DNA from 4 places in the Janthinobacterium breve genome. Region 1 is predicted to be linked to each of the others. Evidence: predicted binding sites of a transcription regulator. Region 1 holds the regulator's gene; each other region holds the start of a gene.
The links. The regulator FNR, encoded in region 1, switches genes on or off when oxygen is low (the NO sensors DNR and NnrR bind a similar motif). The targets are predictions, from matches to a motif close to TTGATNNNNATCAA.
Positions count from the first base shown of each region.

Region 2: ACQ4W0_RS04015 (glycine-rich domain-containing protein) is a predicted target of FNR. The motif match lies at 2,265-2,278, and genes of this name have one in related genera.
Region 3: ACQ4W0_RS20810 (universal stress protein) is a predicted target of FNR. The motif match lies at 3,116-3,129, and genes of this name have one in related genera.
Region 4: ACQ4W0_RS27130 (IPT/TIG domain-containing protein) is a predicted target of FNR. The motif match lies at 2,754-2,767, and genes of this name have one in related genera.

Region 1 covers NZ_JBNYXY010000011.1:231,697-236,953, forward strand. The annotation lists gene ACQ4W0_RS23180 (response regulator) at 1-2,586, opposite strand, end outside; gene fnr (fumarate/nitrate reduction transcriptional regulator Fnr) at 2,826-3,584, shown strand; gene ACQ4W0_RS23190 (FixH family protein) at 3,588-4,112, opposite strand; gene ccoG (cytochrome c oxidase accessory protein CcoG) at 4,215-5,257, opposite strand, start outside.
Region 2 covers NZ_JBNYXY010000002.1:255,041-260,297, reverse strand. The annotation lists gene ACQ4W0_RS04035 (SDR family oxidoreductase) at 1-42, shown strand, start outside; gene ACQ4W0_RS04030 (hypothetical protein) at 126-386, shown strand; gene ACQ4W0_RS04025 (hypothetical protein) at 596-865, shown strand; gene ACQ4W0_RS04020 (hypothetical protein) at 1,108-1,347, shown strand; gene ACQ4W0_RS04015 (glycine-rich domain-containing protein) at 1,435-2,148, opposite strand; gene ACQ4W0_RS04010 (sensor histidine kinase) at 2,335-4,194, opposite strand; gene ACQ4W0_RS04005 (glutamine--tRNA ligase/YqeY domain fusion protein) at 4,396-5,257, opposite strand, start outside.
Region 3 covers NZ_JBNYXY010000010.1:115,523-120,779, forward strand. The annotation lists gene ACQ4W0_RS20785 (hypothetical protein) at 1-682, shown strand, start outside; gene ACQ4W0_RS20790 (hypothetical protein) at 667-1,140, shown strand; gene ACQ4W0_RS20795 (VOC family protein) at 1,220-1,639, shown strand; gene ACQ4W0_RS20800 (TraR/DksA family transcriptional regulator) at 1,750-2,121, shown strand; gene phbB (acetoacetyl-CoA reductase) at 2,298-3,044, opposite strand; gene ACQ4W0_RS20810 (universal stress protein) at 3,213-4,079, shown strand; gene ACQ4W0_RS20815 (hypothetical protein) at 4,100-4,459, opposite strand; gene ACQ4W0_RS20820 (glycine zipper domain-containing protein) at 4,656-5,210, opposite strand.
Region 4 covers NZ_JBNYXY010000015.1:83,300-88,556, reverse strand. The annotation lists gene metH (methionine synthase) at 1-2,263, opposite strand, end outside; gene ACQ4W0_RS27130 (IPT/TIG domain-containing protein) at 2,925-5,257, shown strand, end outside.

The DNA.
Region 1 (5,257 bases):
CTCGCGCTCGGACGCCAGCACGCCGGCCGTCATGGCGATCACGGGCAGGCTCAGACGCAGTTCCGTGCGGATGATATGGGTGGCGCTGAAACCGTCCATGACGGGCATCTGCATGTCCATCAGCACGATGTCGTAGCGCAGCGCTTCCGTGCGCAGCCGTTCCACGGCCTGCCAGCCGTCGCCCACCACGTCCAGGGTGGCGCCCATGTGCTCGAGGATGCCGCGCGCCACGGCCTGGTTCAAATGATTGTCTTCCACCAGCAGGAAATGCACGCCGGCCAGCTCCGTGCCCAGCGGCTGGCGCAGCATGCGCTGCTCGCCGCGGTCGTTCTTGGTGATCAGCGCCTGGTGCAGGGCATCGAACAGGCTCGATCCCGTGATCGGCTTCATCAGCACGACATCGGCCTCGGCGGCGCTGGAGATTTCTTCCAGGTGGTTGCGGGCGAAGGCGTTGACCATCACCACGATGGGCTGGCGCTGGCCGGTGGCCGCCTGGCGGATGGCCTTGGCCGTGGCCAGGCCATCCATGACGGGCATGTGCCAGTCGGCCAGCACCACGTCGTAGGGCTGCTGCTGCGCCAGGCGTTCGCGGTACAGTTCGATGGCGGCAAAGCCGGAGTCCACTTCATCGGCCAGCCAGCCCCACGCCTCGATCAGCTTGACGATCAGTTCGCGCGTGGTGCGGTTATCGTCGGCCACCAGCAGGCGCAACTGGCCCAGGGCCGGCATGCGCCGCGTTTCGGCCGGCTGCGCCAGCATGTCGAACGGCACGCTGAACCAGAAGCGGCTGCCCTTGCCTTCGCTGCTGGCGACGGCGATGTCGCCGCCCATCATGTGGATCAGCTGCTTGCTGATGGCCAGGCCCAGGCCCGTGCCGCCGAAGCGCCGCGTGATGCTCTGGTCGCCCTGTGAAAATGCGGAAAACAGTTGCTGTTGCTGCAATTCCGTCATGCCGATGCCCGTGTCGCGCACTTCGAAGCGCAGCCAGGCGCGCCCGTGCCCGCTCTCGGCCAGGCTGACGGCCACTACCACTTCGCCGCTCTCGGTGAACTTGATGGCATTGCCGGCCAGGTTGACGAGGACTTGCTGCAGGCGCTGGGCGTCGCCCACCAGGCGCCGCGGCACGTCGGGCTCGACGGCGATGGCCAGTTCCAGCTCCTTTTCGCCCGCATTCATGGTCATCGTCGTGGCCAGGGTATTCATCACTTCATCGAGGTCGAATTCGACGGGCGACAATTCCATGCGGCGCGCCTCGATCTTCGAATAGTCGAGCACGTCGTTGAGGATGCCCAGCAGCGACTGGCCCGCCACGCGCACCATGGTCAGATACTTGCGCTGTTCCGTATCGAGCCTGGTATTGCCCAGCAGATACACCATGCCCAGCACGGCATTGAGGGGCGTGCGGATTTCATGGCTCATGTTGGCCACGAAATCGCTCTTCGCGCGGTTGGCCGCCTCGGCCCGGTCGCGCTCCTGTTCCAGCTCCGCCGCGCGCGATTCGAGTTCCTGCTGCAGGCGGTCGCGTTCGCTCATCAGGCCGTTGAACGCTTCCGTCAGTTCGCCGATCTCGTCGCGCTGCTGCACCGGTACGGGGGTGAAACGGCTGCCGCTGGTGCGCAGGGCGAGCAGGGTGTCGCGCAGGCGCACCAGCGGCGACAGCAGGCGCACGGTGACCCAGCCCAGCACGGTAGCGGCCAGCAGCGAAGCGAGAATGCTCCACAGTACCAGCCGGTACAGCACACCATCGAACGGTTCGAAGGCATCCTCGACGGGCAGCGAGGCGGCCAGCAGCCAGTTCACGGACTTCAGGCGCTTGAAGCTGTTGACGGCCGTGACGCCGCGGCTGTTGGTGCTGACCATGCTGCCTTCACCATCTTCCTTCAGTAACTGTGTGGTCGTCAGGTTGGCGTTCGGCTTGCGCGGCTGCAGCAGCCGGCTGGTATCGGGGTGCAGCACGTAGCGCGGCGCGGCGTCGCGCGTGATGATGAAGTAATAGCCGCTCTTGCCGATCTTTTCCGTGCGCAGGCGGCCCAGCAGGTTATCCTTGTACAGGCGCAGCACGCCGATCACCACGCCCACCACCTGGCCGTTGGCGCCAAGCACGGGCGCCACCATCTGCACGATGGGCATGCCGCTCGATTTGCCCAGTATCGGTTCGGTGATCATGGGTTGACGCGTGCGCAAGACGGTCTGGAAATATTCGCGTTCGGCAACGTTGATGCCGGCGCGTCCCGTGACGAGGGGCATGTCGGCCACGACGGCGCCTTGCGCGTCGAGCACCAGCACGTCGTCGAACAGCACCAGCATCGAGCGGCGCGCATAGTATTCGCGCAATTGGGCGGGCTGGGCGATCAATTCCGGCGGCTGCTGCCTGGCCGTCAGCGTGACGATCTGCAGCAGCATGCCCAGCTTGTCGTCGAGCTCGGCAGCGGTGCGGGTGATCAGGGACGATTGCTGGCTCAGCAGTACTCTGGTGAAGTCGGCGCGCATGTGCTGCAACTGGATCATGGTGACCAGCGCGATCATGGCGATCGAGGTCAGGCTGGTGGCCAGCGCGACTTTTGCTTTAATGCCGAGAGGCTTCATGATTTCCTTTTCAGTACCGTGCGGCACAGGCGGCAGATAATGCTGTCAGGAATTTTCCTATCAATACATCAACTTGGCAAGCGGCGCCGCGCAAATTGCCCTCCCCGCATGGGCTTTTGACGATGTTGCCAGATAATTAAAGTCAGAACGTCGTTTATTCAGCGCAATTGCGGTGAAATTGGCACACGGCAACCGTGTATGCAGTAAACTCGTTATTGCATTTTCTAAAAGGTAACGACATGACTGAAGCGCTACTCACTCCCACCTTGCCCACAGTGAACGTGGAAGCGTTGCGTGCGCGATGCTCGACCTGCAGCATGCATCAATTGTGCCTGCCGATGGGCCTCGATGTGGGCGACATGGACAGGCTGGACCAGATCATCGGCCGCCGCCGCAAGATCGTGCGCGGCGCTTCGTTGTTCCGTATCGGCGACTCGTTCCAGAATCTGTACGCGATCCGCCTGGGGCACTTCAAGACGTACCAGATCAATCCGGGCGGCGAAGAGCAGGTGACGGGTTTCCAGATGGCCGGCGAACTGCTGGGCATGGACGCCATCAGCGCCGATCGCCACCACTGTAATGCGGTGGCGCTGGAAGACAGCGAAGTGTGTGAAATTCCGTTTTCCAGCCTGGAACAATTGCTGGGCAATATGCCGACCCTGCTGCGCCATTTCCACCGCATGATGAGCCAGGAAATCACGCGCGAGCAAAGCGTGATGCTGTTGCTGGGCAATATGCAGGCGACGCAGCGTTTTGCCGCCTTTATCGTCAACCTGGCCTCGCGCTATGAAGCGCGCGGCTATTCGGCCAGCAAATTTCAGCTGCGCATGTCGCGCGAGGAAATCGGCAATTACCTGGGGCTGACCATCGAGAGCGTCAGCCGTTTATTGTCGAAATTCAAGAAAGAAGGCTGGCTGCGCGTCTCCAACCGCGAGATCGAGATCTTGCAGCCGGCCAAGTTGAAAGCCATTACGGCCGGCACGGACGTCTGCAAGTAAGTCTTACAGCTCTTCATCGGCGTGCAGCGCGATGCTGCGCTGCAGGGGCCAGGTCCAGATGCCGGACAGGCGCCACTCGCGTTTGTCGTTTTCCACCAGCACTTGCCAGCGGCTGCGCTCGAGCATCGGCAGCGCTACCGAGAAGTTGCCGGCCGCATCGGGCTGCACCAGCAGCTTGATATCCTTTTCCGGCAAGGTCGCATGCGCCAGGTGCAGCTGCAGCGGACCCTGGTAAGCCTTGCCGAAGCTGTGCACGGAACCGCTGAGGCGCGCTGACGCCACATCATAGGACAGGCTGGTATCCATCGCCAGGTCGCTGGCGATCGTATCGCGCCGCAAGTCCTGGTTGATCGCCTTGCCCTGCTTGTAATAATCACCCACCACCAGCGCATCGGGCTGCGTAAACGCGATATACGCCATGCAGCTGCCGACGACCACGGACAGGCCGGGACCGATCATCAGCAGCCAAGGCCAGCGATGCTTGTACCACGGTGCAACGGGGGCTTGCAGCTTGAGACTGTCGGACATGGTATTTCTCCTGATTAATTGGCCAATCCCCATCCGGGGACTGGCCTTCCTACAACTTCGTGGCGGCGGCGAGGGCACCCGGTCCCCGTCCGCCTTTCCTTGTTAGCGCGGCACGATGAATACCGCGCTTTCACGCACATGCAGCGATGGGTCGTCCAGCGAGTGCAATTCGATGGCAATCTTGTTCGAGCCCTTCTCGCCGACGCCGTGCGGCACGCGCAGGCGGATAGGCCAGCCCAGCGTTTCCGTTGGCTGCAAGGTCACCTCTTCGCGCGTCAGCAAGGTCAGACCCGGCAAGCCGGAAGCGCTGATCTTGAAGTGCTGGGTTTGCTCCGAAGTGTTCATGATCTGCAGACGGTAAACGTTCTCGATCATGCCGTCTTCCACTTCGCGTCCCATCGAACCGCGGTCGCGGATGACGTCCATTTTCAGGGGCGTGCGCAGGGCCAGCGAAGTACACACGGCGATGATGATCAGGGCCAGGATGGAGGTGTAGATCAGCACGCGCGGACGCATGGCGCGCTGGCGTATCTGCTTCGAACTGAAGTTGTTTTCCATCGCATGGTCGGTACTGTAGCGTACCAGTCCCCGTGGCCGCTCGACCTTGTCCATCACGCTGTTGCAGGCATCGACGCAGGCGGCGCAGCCGATGCATTCATACTGAAGGCCGTTGCGGATATCGATGCCGGTCGGACACACCTGCACGCACAGGGTGCAGTCGATGCAGTCGCCCAGCTTGTCGTTGTTGCCGGCCTTCTTACTGATGGCGCCACGCGGTTCGCCGCGCTTGGTATCGTAGGTGATGATCAGGGTGTCCTGGTCGAACATGGCGCTCTGGAAGCGCGCGTAGGGGCACATGTATTTGCACACCTGCTCGCGCAGCCAGCCCGCGTTGCCGTAGGTTGCCAGGCTGTAGAACAAGACCCAGAACCATTCCCAGGGACCGAAATTGAGGGTGGTCACCGCCTGCGCCAGGTCCTTGATCGGCGTGAAGTAGCCGACAAAGGTAAAGCCCGTCCACAGGGCGATGGCGCCCCACACCAGGTGCTTGGCCGTCTTCTTGAAGGCCTTGCGCACGGAGGGGCCCTGCTTGTCGAGGGCCATGCGCGCGCTGCGCGTGCCCTCGATGCGGCGTTCGACCCACA
Region 2 (5,257 bases), on a different contig from region 1:
GCCTTGCAGTCGCTGTCCGCCGATGCGGCCAGCATCGGGTAAAATGGTCGGTTATCTGCGCACTTTGCTGGGCCGGCGCGCAGCGCGCCGTTGCGGCGGTGCGCCATTCACCTAAGGACTACAGCATGACCACCCTCACTTACGAAGCATACCTGGACGAGGTCACCACCGTCCTGACGGAATTGTACGACCTCGACGACGATGCTGCCATCAAGCTGGTCGTGGCGGCGCAGGACGCCGAATTTTTTGTTCCGCACGATGCGCATGAGGAAATGCGTACCGCCGAACAAGCCAAGAAAGATGCGGTCACCCTGTTCGAGCGCAAGCAGAATCGCCAGCAAACGCAGGAAAAACAGCAACAGCGCGTGCGCCAGCAAAAGAAATAAGAGCAGGCCATCGGCCGCCAGGCCGCTGGAACATGGCGCAGTGCGGCCTTCGGTGCAATACCGGGGTCATGCCATTTGATGCAGCGCAAACGCGTCATGGCGCGCTGGCGATATGGTGAGCAATGTCGTCACGCGTCCTGGCTTTTGTGGCGGGCTCCACAATTAGCACGACTTAGCGCGACGCTGTTTCTCGTCAGCAGGAGCGAGCCATGCGAGCTACTAGCCACCCCAGCAAGGAACAGGTGCGCGCCTATATGCGGCGCCGTGAACATGCACTGCAGCCGCCGCCGCCGCCCGATGAAATTCGCCGGCAACTGGCCTGGTGCCGCGTGGACGCCTTCCCCGGCACCTGCCTGACGGCCACCCCGGCCGGCATGGCAGCGCAAGGCTGGCATTTATCCGCGGACATGGCTCGCCTGAGCACGCTCATGGCGATTGCCTGGCTGATGCACAGCGGTGTTCCTCATTGTAAAAATTGATGACTTGCAGCAAATTTTTCCGATTTGAGTTATCCTCTAGCACATTCCAAGTGCGTCAATTCTCTTCAATTATCACAATTTTGCTTTAAGTTACGCAAAAATCAACAATAGCGTGTATTATATTGTTTGTGGCGTAAAGGCCGCATAATTGATGGCGCTTTTTAGTGTGTTTACCCTGAATTATTGCAGAAGAGACATTCGGTTTCTTTGTGCACTAATACAACAAGTACGGATTTTTGATCATGTCTCTCAAACAAATTACCTCTTTGCCTACCTACAACCCGAATCGCGTCCTCGATGCGATCATCGACAAGCTGCAACTGAAAAACGATGCAGCCTTGTCGCGCGCGCTGGAAGTGGCGCCACCAGTCATCAGCAAGATTCGTCACAACACCTTGCCGATCGGCGCCACGATCCTCATCCGCATGCATGAAATCAGCGATTTCAGCATTCGTGAACTGCGCGAGTTGATGGCTGCCTAAGAGCGCCTGACAGACGGCAAACTGAGAGGTGCCGTCTGGGTACGTCAGGCTTGCCGCGTGCGGCAGCCAGACCTGTTTTCCGCTGTTCTATTGCGTGTCACGGTTCAGCACCGGACGATCGATATAGAAACGCCCCATTTCCAGGCCGGTCGTGGACGACTTGACCACTGCTGCAGCCAGTGTGGCGGGCGCGCTGGAAAATGCGGTGTTGGCAGCCCCGGTCGCGCGACCCGAATACGCTGTCGCCTGCACCGCTGCGCTGGAAAAAGCCGTCTGCACGGCCCGACCCGAGTACGCTGTCGCCTGCACTGCGGCACTGGAAAACGCTGTTTGTACAGCCCGTCCTGAATACGCCAGCTGCACTGCGCGTCCCGAATACGCCGCCTGCACGGCGCGGCCCGAATACGCCGTTTCTGCACGGATATAATCTTCCCCGAACGTTTGCTCATACAGCTGCTTCATGCGCTCGCCCACGCGCTGGTGCGCCGCTTCGTCGTCTTCGCCGCGCAGGCCGATGTACGGGAAGTGATGCAGGAAGTAGCCGAAGACCTGCTCGCAGTCTGCCGCATATTTCAGGGTGTCGAGGATGTGGTAATGCCAGAAGGTATCGACGTCCATCAGCGGCGCCGTTTCTTCCTCCGGAAACTGTTTCATCAGGATCAGGAAGCGCCGGTATTCGAACTCCACCGCATTGGCTTTCTCCAGGCTCCATCCTTCGCCTGACTCCCTGTGCATCAGCTTGACTTTGATCGCGTCCAAATTCAAATCGGCAATTGCCTTGAAACTGTCGTTCGTATCCATGAATGTCCTTTGGTAAAGAGCGTTGTGGGAAATACAGTGCAACAAGGGAGAGGGGTGGGTGTGTACTCCTGGCAAGTAGTCGAGGAATGCCTGGCCCATGGCGGGCAGGCGCTGAGTTGTTCTACATCAATATTGCATCTAATTACAAAATATGCAAGCTGAGCTTGATTCAATGGGGCGTGCCTGTCAGGTGTTGGCCCGGCTGTCTTCCTGGTAGGGGAATGCGGTGGCGTCCGCACCCAGCGGCACGCTGACATGCACGCTCATGCCGGCGCCGGGGCTGCTTTCGATGTAGAAAGTGCCACCCAACAACTTGATGCGCTCTTCGATCCCCACCAGGCCAAATGAGCCCAGCTTGTTGCGTCCGTCGATGGCCGCGCCCACGCCGTTGTCGCTGACGCTCATCGACACGGTGTCGTGGCACTTTTCCAGCTTGACTTGCACGCTGCTGGCATTGGCATGCTGGGAAATGTTGCTGAGCGACTCTTGCAGGATGCGGAACAGGGCCGTGGCACACTGGTCGCTCAGACAGATGTCGTCATGGCTTTCGCTGACTTCGCAGGCGATGCCCGTGCGCAGGCGAAATTGCGCCACCTGCCATTCGACGGCCGCATTCACGCCCAGGTCCAGCACGGTAGGGCGCAAGTCGTTGATGATGTGCCGCACGCTCTTGATGGTGGCGTCGATCTGCTCCAGGGTCGAGCGGGCGCGGGCGTTCAGGCGCGGGTGGCGGCGCTGCGTGCGCGAAGCCAGCATGTCGGCATCGATGCGCAAGACCAGCAGATTCTGTCCCAGGTCGTCGTGGATTTCGCGCGCGATGCGCTTGCGCTCTTCTTCCTTGATCCGGTCGGCGTGGGCTGCCAGGCGGCGCAGTTTCTGGTGCGACAGCTGCAGGCGGATCTGGCTGGCGCGCAATTCCTCCGTCATGCCCGTCGCCATCTGGATGGCGCGTCGGCGCGACGACGTCAGGGCGTGAAACAGCATGTACAGCAGCATGCTGCTGGCAAAACCGGTCAAAAGTGCCAGCCACGGCAGGAAGGCATCGAAGCGCGTATACACGTCGCTCTTGCGCACGCTGAACAGCGCTTGCCACGCGCGGCCATTGTGCTCGATGAGCATCGTGCTGCTCAGATAGCGCCCCGAGTTGCCGGGCAGCCACCATGGCGCATGCATGCCCGCCGTCGTGCTGTCGAAGATGGGGCGCATATCGTGCGGCAGCTCCAGCGGCAAGTCCGGCTGTTCAAGCGCCTGCGGGTCGATATCGAACAGGGTCAGGCGGACATTGCGTACCGGCATGTCGGCCAGCGCGCTGCGCATCATCGTCACCAGGTCGTAGCCGATGCCGACGGAACCCTGGTAGGCCGCGCGCCTTTGCTCCACCGTGTCGGTCGGCATGCCGAAGCGGTACACGGGCAGGCGCATGGCCATGCCCGTCAGCTGCGGCCGGCCGTCCATCGGCACGGGTGCGCCGGAATTGCTGATCTGTCCCGTATCGCGCGACTGCGCCAGCGTTTCGGCGATCAGGGGGCGCGAAGCGATGTCATAGCCATACTTTTCCGGGGCGCTGGCAATCGGCTCGATGTATGCCAGCACGGAATAATGGGGGCGCGGGCCGGGCGGATGGATGGCAAACGCCGGATAGCCGTCGCGCCCGGGCGGATAGTCGCGCTGCATGGCCGCTTCGAAGGCGGCGCGCTGCGACTCGTCGAGTTCCCGGCTGTAATTGAGATTCATCACGCCCGGGTAGTTCTGTTGCAAGGCGATATTGGCCACGTAGCGGTGGAATTGCTCGCGGCTCACGTGTTCGTTGGCGCGGAACAGGCTGGCCGTGCCGCGCAGCAGGTTGGCATAGGACTTGACGCGCGAGCTGATGTTTTTCTGGGTATTGCGCGCCAGATTGTTGAACAGCTCGCTGGCATCGTTTTCGATCGACAGCGAGGCGGCCATGTAGAACAGCAGGCTCACCATCAGCGACATCACGAAACCGAGCAGCCAGAGCGGTTTTTTTTCAGCAGATAAGGGGTGTTTGCCGCCAGTAGAAGACATCGCCATCCGCATCAGGAAGAGGAATCGGGTGCCGCCTGTGTGCCGGAGGCTGTACTGAGTTGCACAATCACTATCGACATTGCAAATTGCTCAATAGCTGCCTAATATACAAAATTATCGTGAATATAGTCAACAGGCAATATTTCTGTTGGGAACGAAAAAAAACCGCCGCAGCGGTTTTTTCGTGGAGCGTGCGGCGCCTTACTTGGCGGGCTGCCAGCTGTCTTTCAGGGTGACGATGCGGTTGAAGACGGGCTTACCGGGCTGGCTGTCGACCCGGTCGGCCGCGAAGTAGCCGTGGCGCTCGAACTGGAAGCGCTGTTCCGGCTGGGCCAGTTCCGCGCCCGGTTCCAGCCACGCTTGCACCACGTCCTTGGCCAGCGGATTCAATGCCAGCTTGAAGTCCTTGCCGCCCGCGTCCGGTTGCGGGTCGGTAAACAGGCGGTCGTACAGGCGCACTTCGGCAGGAATCGCCGTCGCTGCGCTGACCCAGTGCATATTGCCCTTGACCTTGTAATTGGAGCTGCCTTCCGTGCCCGACTTGCTGTCCGGGAAATAGTTGCAATGCACGGCGATGACCTTGCCATCTGCATCCTTGTCAAAGCCCGTGCATTCGATCACATAACCGTAGCGCAGGCGAACCTTGCTGCCCGGCTTGTCGGCTATCGGTGGATACAGACGGAAATAGCCTTTATTGGGCACTTCCATGAAGTCGTCTTCCTCTATCCACAGCTCGCGCGAAATGGGGAAGGTGCGCAAGCCACGCTCCGGGAAGTGCGGATGCACGGGCGCCGTGCATTCCACGCTGTCGTTTTCAGGGAAATTGTCGATGATCAATTTCAACGGACGCAGCACGGCCACCGTGCGCGGCGCCTTCGGGTCCAGGTCTTCGCGCAAGCAGCCTTCGAGCACGCTGTAGTCGATCCAGCCGTCGGATTTCGTCACGCCCGTGCGTTCGCACATCAGTTGAATCGCTTCCGGCGTGTAGCCGCGGCGGCGCATGCCCACCAGGGTCGGCATGCGCGGGTCGTCCCAGCCGTCGACGATTTTTTCTTCGACCAGC
Region 3 (5,257 bases), on a different contig from region 1:
CGATGCCCTGAGCGCCTTCAGCGAGCTGTCGCAGCGCCACGTGGACAGCTACCAGCGCGCCCGCCCCTATCTATCGCCGGCCGAAGACGCGCGCGAACGCCTGCTCGATGCGCAGCGCCGCGCCGCGCAAGCGGATGTCGCGCGCCTGGCGCAGGCCGTGCGCCTGTACCTGCAGGCGCTGGGCCGGCTGGCACAAGCCGAGGCGTATGACCTGCAGCCCGAACTGGCCAGTGCCGGCGCTGCCATCCGCGCCTGGCCCGGCAGCGGCATCGACGACCGCCACGTCAGCGCCTACACCCTGTTGCTGCAGCAACTCGCGCGCCTGGGCGGTGCCGCCAGCCAGCAGGCGCACCTGGCGCAGGTGCTGCACGACGGCGATGCGCCGCTGCAAGCCCTGCTGGCCGCGCTCGACAGCCTGCTGGCCCTGTACGACAAGAGCGGCGACAACGAGCGCGACATGGTGCTCGGCTTGCTCGACGTGGAAATCGCGTATGCCGACACGCCGCAGCAACGCCTGCTGGCCGTGCTGGCGAAAAACATGCAGCAAAGCAAAACTGAAGAATACCGTCTGGTTGGCCTGCGCCATACGCTGGCGCGCCGGCAACTGGCGGCACTGGGGCGCGACCATGCCCACCTCGCTGCCACCCTCACCACCACGGAGGCAAGATGGACGGATCGGTAGACAGGAGCAGCAGCAGCGAACGCCGCGAAGCGGCTCTCAGCAGCGCCATGCGCGTCGAGCAACTGGCCGACAGCCTGTCGCAGGCGGCCGTCACCCTGCATGGCGCCGTCATGCGCGCCATCCGCAAGCGCGCCAGCCAGGGAGCAAACGGCATCAGCCACGGCCAGGCACAGGCCGTCTTCGCCCTGGAAGTGGCCCTGCGCCAGCAAGCCAACCAGCTGTATGCCGATGCCGCCGGGCACACGGTGGCCGGCCTGGAAACGGCGCAGCGCCAGCTCAGCGGCCTGCTCGACACGGTGCGGCTGCGCATCGCCCGCAACGACGACGTGCGGCACTGGATCAGCCTGGCAACGAGCTTGTTGCACCTGGGCAGCGCCGTCCTGGCCAGCAATCCCGAGCGCATCCTCGGCACTCTGGGCAAGGTGCGTGAGCGGCTGCAAGAGATGGCGCCGGACTGATTGAAATTGGCCAGCGAGCGCCTATACTGGGACGTCCCGCATGACAATCGTGCCGGCGGGGCGACCAGAGGAGACCAATATGCGTATCGAACCGTATTTGCAATTCAATGGCAATTGCGCGCAAGCGATGGAATATTACCGCCAGCACCTGCATGGCACAGACCTGTGCCTGATGCCGTTTCGCGGCTCGCCGGGCCAGGAGCAAGTCAAGGAAGACTGGTACGACAAGATCATGCATGGCTCCGTGCAGTTGGGGGCCAACATGCTGATGGGCTCGGACGGCGGCTGCACCGAGGATGGTGCCAAGGGCATGAGTGGCTGCTCGGTCTGCCTAACCCTCGATACGCCGGAGGAAGCGGAACGGGCTTTCGACGCACTGGCGCGTGACGGCAACATCCAGATGCCGCTGGCGGAAACGTTCTGGGCCAAGCGCTTCGGCATGCTGAAAGACCAGTTCGGCGTGGCCTGGATGGTCAACTGTCTGAAAGAACCAGCATAGAACGGCCCATGCCTGCCTGCGCCGCATCAAACGCGGCGCGGGCAGTAGCGCAAGCAGAGCGGCCAATCTTGGACTACCATAATGGAAGTAGCCTCTACCGGGTGACAACCATGAATGGATTGCCGCAAGACCAGTTGCAGCGCCTGCAGGGCGTGCTGGAGCAACGCAAGCTGGCGTTGCTGAAACAGATCGAGAACGAAGCGGCCGAAGCGGATGCGCGCGCCTCGCTGCTCAATGAAATCGAAGCCTCGCCTGCCGATAACGCCAGCGTGCACACCTTGAACGCCCTCGTCGGCGAAGCGGCCGAGCACAACTTGGCGCAGCTGGCCATCATCAAGCACGCATTGGCCAAGTTTACCGATGGCAGCTATGGCCTGTGCGACAACTGCGGCGAAGCCATCGGCCTGTCCCGCTTGAATGCGCGCCCCGAAGCGCGCCTGTGCATCGATTGCCAGACGCGGCTGGAAAAAACCCAGCGCTGACCTGGTGCTGCGGCAAGGCAAAGGGGCAAGGCATCGCTGCCCCGCCCCCTGCTTTCCATCTGCGCTGCCATGCTGCCTGTCGTCCCCCGCCAGCCTCTGTGTGCCGGCTGGGTGGACGGGTCTCCTCTACTGCCATTGCCTTGCTGCAAGCTGCACGCTTGCTTGACTCAGCTTGCTTAACTCATGTGCTGCCCGCCATTGATGGCGATATTCGCGCCCGTGACGAATGCCGCCTCGTCGGATGCCAGGTAAGCCACCAGGGCAGCCACCTCGTCCGGCTCGCCCAGGCGGCCCAGGGGAATCTGCGGCAGGATCTTCGTTTCCAGGATATCAGCCGGCACGGCTGTCACCATCTGCGTGCGCAGGTAACCGGGCGAGACCGTGTTGACGGTGATGCCGTGGCGCGCCACTTCCAGCGCCAGCGCCTTGCTGAAGCCATGCACTCCCGCCTTGGCGGCCGCATAGTTGCACTGGCCAAACGCGCCCTTCTGGCCATTCACGGACGAGATGTTGATGATGCGGCCCCATTTTTTTTCCAGCATGGGTTCGAGCACCTGCTTGCTCATGTTGAACAGGCTGTCGAGATTGGTGCGCATGACCTCGGACCAGTGCGGCAATTCCATCTTGCGCATGCTTTGGTCGCGCGTGATGCCGGCGTTGTTGACCAGCACGTCGATGCGGCCGAACTGCGCCAGCACTCTTGCCACGGCTACGCTGCAGGCGTCGAAATCGCCCACGTCGATGGCCAGCGGATGAAAATAATACTGCTGCGCCTGTTGCTCGTCGAGCCAGCTTGCCACGCGCGCATTGCCCGGCGTATGCGCCGCCACGACGGCAAAGCCCGCCGCATGCAGGCGCCGGCACAAGGCCGTGCCCAGGCCACCCATGCCGCCCGTGACCAGCGCTACCTTTTGTTCCTTCATTGCTGTCTCTCCCCGCTTGTTATGGTTGTTTTGCGTGGGATCAAGTGTAGGAGCAGTTTTTATCGCCAGCTTTGCGCCAGATCAAGTGCTCAGTCTGATGCAGTCGTGCGCGGCCGACGCCCCGGTCTGTGCCAGAATGACCGCCAATGCACAGCGAAAGGCCTGGCCATGACGTATAAGACCGTATTGCTCCACATCGACGACAGCGCCGGGCGCGCCGCCCGCATCGAAGCGGCCGCCAGCATCGCCCAGGCTTGCGGCGGCCACCTGACGGGCGTGGCGCTGACGGGCGTGTCACGCCTGCTGTACCAGAACCAGCCCGACCTCGATGCCGACCCAAACCTGAGTCTGCACCTCAACTTCCTGAGAGAACGGGCGACGCGCGCCCTCGACGGTTTCGAGGCGCAGGTGCGCGCGGCGGGCGTCGCCTCGTTCGAACAGCGCGTGCTCGACGACGAGGCGGCTGGCGGCATCAGCGTGCTGGCCCGCTATGCGGACCTGGTCGTGATCAGCCAATACAATGCCAAGGATAAATCGCCGTCCGTGATGCGCGACTTTCCCGCCTACGTGCTGCTGCATTCGGGCCGACCCGTGCTGATCGTGCCGTATGCGCCGCCGCTACCCCTGCTGGCGCAGCCGGCGGCCGCACGCAATGTGCTCATCTCCTGGAATGCCAGCAAGGAAGCAAGCCGCGCCGTGACCGCCGCCCTGCCCCTGCTGCAGCGCGCAGGGCAAGTCCACGTGGCCATCTTCGATGCCCAGGTGCATGCCGCCGAGCACGGCGAACAGCCGGGCGCCGAACTGAGGCACTACCTGGCGCGCCACGGTGTGGAAGCGCGGCTGCATTTGCTCGATGGCGGTGGCGTGCGGCGGGGCGATATCGGCGAAGCGCTGCTGTCGCAGGCGGCGGACCTGTCGGCGGACTTGCTGGTGATGGGAGCGTATGGTCATTCGCGCCTGCGCGAAACCATCCTGGGCGGCGTCACGCGCACGATTTTGCAGAGCATGACGATTCCCGTGCTGATGGCGCACTAATACCTTGGGCGAGGTTGCGGCTAGCCGCCCTGCCAGGGCTGGCTGCGGATCTTCGCCACCTGGCGCTGCGTCAGCCACTGCCACAGCTGCAGCGCGTCGCCCTGCGGCAGGGCCGACATGTGGCGCGGACTGGCCAGGGCTATTTCGCAATCGCGGTCCGACCATTCTTCAAAAGTGACTTCGCCTCCGCTAGCGACCTCGACCTGATACATCAAGCCATCGTCGTAGCCAAAGCGCAACACGACGGCGGCCCGGCTGCCGTCCGGCGTGATGGCGCCGCCGCGGTAGACTTCGGCCAGCGCATCGGCCAGCTGCGCCGGCGAGGGCGCGCAGATGTCGCGCCCGTCGGCCCGTGTCAGAATGAACCATGCCTGTGTCATGACGCGACCTCCTATTCATACTCGTTAGCATGCGAGGCAAGTATTACAGGCAGTCACCTGGGTCCAGTGTCACTTCGGGCGCACGGAAACTATCCCTGTCGGCATTGTTTACCAATAATTACGAATACTGACAAGTATCATACCTACATTTCGTGCGGCGCGGCATTTATGCATCTTGCACGGCGGGTGCGCCGATTCACGCCACCAGCACGGGAATGCTGAGCGGATCGAAGTCGTGCCAGTCGCCATGGGCAATCGTGCCTTCCGCTTCCTCGATATGCTCGGCGCCCAGCCGGTGCAGCGCCTCGAGCGCCCGTTCGCGCTCGTCGAGGCCGCCCAGCGCGACGGCAATCAGCATGCCCGGATGCCGTGGCTGGCGGCGGTTTTCACCATTCTTTTCGGGCTCGCCCGCCTCCTTCATTTTATTGAAACTGTAGAGCGATCCCACGTGGGCGCCCACCAGCGCCCCCACCACCGGACCCAGCGGCCCTGTCGCCAGCGTGGCGGCGGCGCCGATGCCGGCGCCCACGGCGGCCCCGACGGCCACGCCTTCCACCACGCCTTCCGGCGTCTCTTTGGCACCGGGCGACATGTCGCGGTCGCCACCGAGCGCATGCAGATCATGCTGGCCCGGCTGGTTGACAAAGAAGGCGCTGATGCGGCTGTCGGTAAAGCCCGCCTGGTTCAGGGCGGCGCGCGCGGCGTCGATCTGTTCCTGCAACTGAAAATGACCTGCGATGATGCGTGACATGATACGGCCCTCCTGGTAGGCTGCGGGCGCACCGTGCGCCACCTTTC
Region 4 (5,257 bases), on a different contig from region 1:
AATGGGCCACGGCCTGTTTCATCACGCGCGCCGATTTTACCACTTGCGGCAGAAACATCTTGCCCTGGCCAAACAGGTCGCCGACCACGTCCATGCCGGCCATCAAGGGGCCTTCGATCACGTGGATGGGGCGCCCGCCATTGTGCAGCAGTTCCTGGCGCGCTTCTTCCGTGTCTTCGACGATAAATTGCGTGATGCCGTGCACCAGCGCGTGCGACAGGCGCGCCTGCACCGTGCCTTCGCGCCACACCAGGGTTTGCGCCTCGGCCTTGCCGCCCGCCTTCAGGGTGCCGGCGATCTCGATCATGCGCTCGGTGGAATCGTCGCGGCGGTTCAGCACCACGTCTTCCACGCGCTCGCGCAGTTCCGGGTCGAGGTTGTCGTACACGCCCACCATGCCCGCGTTGACGATGCCCATGGTCATGCCGGCCTTGATGGCGTGGTACAGGAAGACGGTATGGATGGCTTCGCGGGCCGGGTCGTTGCCGCGGAAACTGAACGACACGTTCGACACGCCGCCCGAGATCTTCGCGTACGGCAAGTTTTCCTTGATCCAGCGCGTGGCGTTGATGAAGTCGACGGCGTAGTTGTTGTGCTCTTCGATGCCGGTGGCGACGGCAAAGATGTTCGGGTCGAAAATGATGTCTTCCGGCGGGAAGTCCAGCGCATCGAGCAATAAATGATATGCGCGCGCGCAAATCTCGATCTTGCGCTCGAAGGTGTCGGCTTGCCCTTTTTCATCGAACGCCATGACGATCACGGCCGCGCCATAGCGGCGGCACAGCTTGGCTTGGCGCAGGAATTCTTCTTCGCCTTCCTTCATCGAGATGGAATTGACGATGGCCTTGCCTTGCACGCACTTCAAACCCGCCTCGATGACGGACCATTTCGACGAGTCGACCATGATGGGCACGCGTGAAATATCGGGCTCGGAGGCGATCAGGTTCAAAAAGCGCGTCATGGCAGCCAGCGAGTCGAGCATCGCCTCGTCCATGTTGATGTCGATCACCTGCGCGCCGTTTTCCACTTGCTGGCGCGCCACGGACAGGGCTTCGTCGTATTGCTCATTGAGAATCATGCGCGCGAACGCTTTCGAACCCGTGACGTTGGTGCGCTCGCCCACGTTGACGAACAGCGACTCGTCATTGACGACGAACGGTTCCAGGCCGGCCAGGCGCAAGTCGTGCGACGGGGCTGGTACGGTACGCGGGGTGTTTTTCGACAGCAACTCGCCGATGGCGGCGATGTGTTCGGGCGTGGTGCCGCAGCAGCCGCCCGCCATGTTCAAAAAGCCCGCGTCGGCAAATTCGCGCAGCAGGGCGGACGTGTCGGCTGGCAACTCGTCGAAACCCGTGTCGCTCATGGGGTTGGGCAAGCCCGCGTTCGGGTAGATGCACACGAAGGTGTCGGCGATCTTGGCCAGCTCTTCCGCGTACGGACGCATCAGGGCGGCGCCCAGCGCGCAGTTCAGGCCGATGGTCAGCGGTTTCGCGTGGCGCACGGAATTCCAGAAGGCGGGCACGGTCTGGCCCGACAGTATGCGGCCCGAGGCGTCCGTGACGGTGCCGGAAATCATCAGTGGCAGGCGCACGACATGCGGGTTTTGCTCGTAGAAGAGGTCGATGGCGAACAGGGCCGCCTTGCAGTTCAAGGTGTCGAAAATGGTTTCCACCAGCAGCACGTCGGCGCCGCCTTCCACCAGGCCCTGCGTCTGCTGCAGATAGGCGGCCACCAGCTGGTCGAAACTGACGTTGCGCGCGGCCGGGTCGTTCACGTCGGGCGAGATCGATGCCGTTTTCGGCGTGGGGCCCAGGGCGCCGGCGACGAAGCGCGGCTTGTCCGGGGTGGAATATTTATCACAGGCGGCGCGTGCCAGTTTTGCCGCCTGCACGTTCATTTCATAGGCCAGGTGGGCCATGTGGTAATCATCTTGCGCAATCGTCGTGGCGCCGAAAGTATTCGTTTCGATCAGGTCGGCGCCCGCCGCCAGGTAGCGCTCGTGGATTTCCTGGATGATGTGCGGCTGCGTCAGGGTCAGCAGCTCATTATTGCCCTTGACGAACAGTTCGCGCGCGCCACTGTTGGCCGGCGCGGCGAAATCGATGAAGCGGCCGGCGGGGCCGCCACGGTACGCTTCTTCGTCGAGCTTGTATTGCTGGATGATCGTGCCCATCGCGCCGTCGAGGATCATGATCCGTTGCGCCAGAATGGCGCGCAAGGTGGCTTCGGTCGGGGACATGGCGGGGATCACGGTATCGTTCATTTCATGCTTTCAATAGGCAAACGGGCGGCGGCGCGGCGACAAGACTTTAGGAGGCGGATGCGGGTCAGCAGGATCAGCTGACGGAGAGTGCCAGCCGGGTAGGGCAGGCAGAAGGTGGCAATCGCCTGATTTCACCGGGTCTAAAATTATACGGCATCAGGCTGCTTTGGTTTTAAGCAAAAGCGGTGGCAGGCCAGTCTGCCGTGGTTCGAGCAACACAACGGCGCCACGGCCAGCGCTGCGGTGGCAACATCGCGGCCGCGCCTGAAGTGCCATGCCTGAAAAGCATACTCAAAATGTTAATTCTTCCGTCAAGGTTGGCAGGAAGGCATGCCCTCTATGCTGTGGAAAAATTTCCACATTATTTGTATCCGCTCCGACTATTTTTCATGAATGGAATGGCAATAGCTGCAAAGGAAAATAATTGTGGTGTAAGGCAATGCAGAATGAAGCCCATCATGCTGAAAATAAAGTTTGCCAGGAAGGTATTTTAATTATTATCAAAACCAATTAAATCAAAAGCATTAATAGTTGTCTTGTGGAATCGAATTGATCGATAATGTTGGTTCCTCGAAATTAAATTCTCACCAAAAGTCACCGATATGTCACATTTCTCTCGTGTCCTCCCCGGCATCGCGCTGCATCAGCATGGATGCCAGCCATGAAAAACCATTTGCTTGTTGCATTGTTTCTCATGCTGGGCCTGTCCGCTTGCGGCGGCGGCGGGGGCGGTGGCGAAACCATAGTGGCGACCACCTCGGGCAATCCTGTCGTGATTCCCGCCGTGACGGCCGTTTCGGCGGCGAATGTCGCCGTTGGTGGCAGCTTGGTGGTCACGGGCACCAATCTGAGCCGCGTGACGGCCTTCCAGGTGGGTGGCGTGACGCTTGCCAGCAGCGCCGCCAGCGACACCAGCGTGACCCTGGTCATGCCGGGCGCGCCCGTGTCGGGCGCCTTGAGCTTGGTCAGCGCCAGCGGCACTGCGGCCACCAGCTATAACGTCAATGTGTACCTGCCATTGAGCGTGGGCAGCGTCGCGCCATTGACGGGCGGCGTCGGTTCCAGCGTGACGATCGCGGGCGGTGGCATGGGGGCCGTGACGGCGGTGCAGTTTGGCAATGGCGCGGCGGCGACGCCGGAAAGCCAGACTGCCGGCAGCGTGACCGTGGTGGTGCCCTTGGGTGCGGCATCGGGGGCGCTGACGGTGCGCGGTCCGTACAACGATGTCATCAGCAGCGATGCGTACAAGGTCTTGGCGAGCGTGGCAGTGACGTCGATCACGTCGGTCGTCAACAGCGGGACCTTGTCGGTGACGCTGCAGGGCAGCAATCTTGACCAGGTCAGCTCGGCTTCGGTGGGCAATACGCCAGCCGTCATCGTCAGCGCCAGTGCCAGCCAACTGATGTTGTCTGCACCAGGCTCGGCAACGGGCGATGTGATGCTGTCGGCCGCTGCGCGCATTGCCGTCAATGCAGGCACGGTGTCGGCCTTTACCCTGGGTAGCATTGATTTCGCGCAAGTCTTGAACCTGAACGCCAGCGATGCGGCCTTGCGCCTGACGCGCGGCAAGCCGGCCGCCGTGCGCGTGTCCGTGCTGGCCCAGCAAGCAGGTCAGGCCAGTCCCGCCGTGACCTTGGTTGCGACCGCCGCCAATGGCAGCAACCTGGGCAGCATCAGCATGAGCGGTCCGTCGGTCTTGCCGACGGCGAAAAGCGATTACAGTTTCAACGGCAATTTCAGTGCCATCCTGCCCGCTGGCTGGATCTTGCCCGGCGTGCGCGTGCGCGTGACAGCCGTGGGTAATGACGGCGTGCAAGTGAGCCAGGAAGCGGCGCCAGTGGTGGCCAGCCTGGCCCGAATTCGCCTGGTACTCGTGCCCTTGAGCACGGATGATGGCGTGGCGCAACTGCCTGACGCCGAGGTGATCCGTGCTGCGCTGCTGCGCGTGTATCCATATGCGGCGGAAAATATCAGCATCACCACGCACGCTGCGCTGAGCATGCCGGGCAGCAGCACGGCCGACAGCTGGTGGAGCGATACCCTGGGTAAGCTGGACAGCCAGCGCGCGCTGGAAGACAGCGGTGCCTATTATTATGGTTTCGTGCCGAAAATGTCTACCACACGCGCCGCCGGCCTGGCCTACATCAACACGCCTGGCAGTACCTACTACTTCACTTCGGCCATCGGCCTGGACGCCAGGTTCAACAGCATCGCCTCCGTCGATCCGTTTGGCAATGCCTGGCCTGAATGGCTGACCACGCTCGTCCATGAGCTGGGCCACAACCATTCGCTGTACCACGTTGCCTGCGGCGGCCCGGCCAATGCGGCTACCGACTACCCGTATGCGAATGGCGATCTGGGACCGCAACCGCTGTATAACAGTAGCTATGCTGGCAGCATTGGCCAGTTGAGCAAGGCAGTCTATGGCGGCACGCCGATGAAGGACGTAATGAGCTATTGCAGCGGCGCCTGGTTCTCCGATTACAGCTATGCGCGGGTGCAGCAATTCCTGGAAAAACGCAGCACGCAGGTGACGGGCGGCAATGTGCTGGCCGCCAGCATGTCCGTGGCCGAGAATGGCTACCTGACCATTTCCGGGCGCATCACGCCCGCTGGCGTGGCCTTGCGCCCGGCCGTTGCCTCGTCCACGCGTGTTGACACGGCCGCCAGTGGCAGTGGCCAGGCGTACACCCTGCGCATCCTGACGGCGTCGGGAGCGACTATCGACTTGCCCTTCGATGCCGTCACCGTGGCCGACCATGGCGGCAGCGCCATGAGCCACTTCCGCGTCAGCTTCGCCAACCCGGGCGATATCAGCGACGTGGAAGTATTGTCAAATGGTAAGCCATTGACCAGGCTGGAGCGTTCGGCGCGCCGCAGCAAGGCCGCCAACGATGGCAGCTTTGAGGTAACGCAAGGCAGCGGCAAGCTGGCGCTGGTCTGGGATGCCCAAGCGGAGCCCTATGCGACCGTGCTGCACGTGGCCGCAGATGG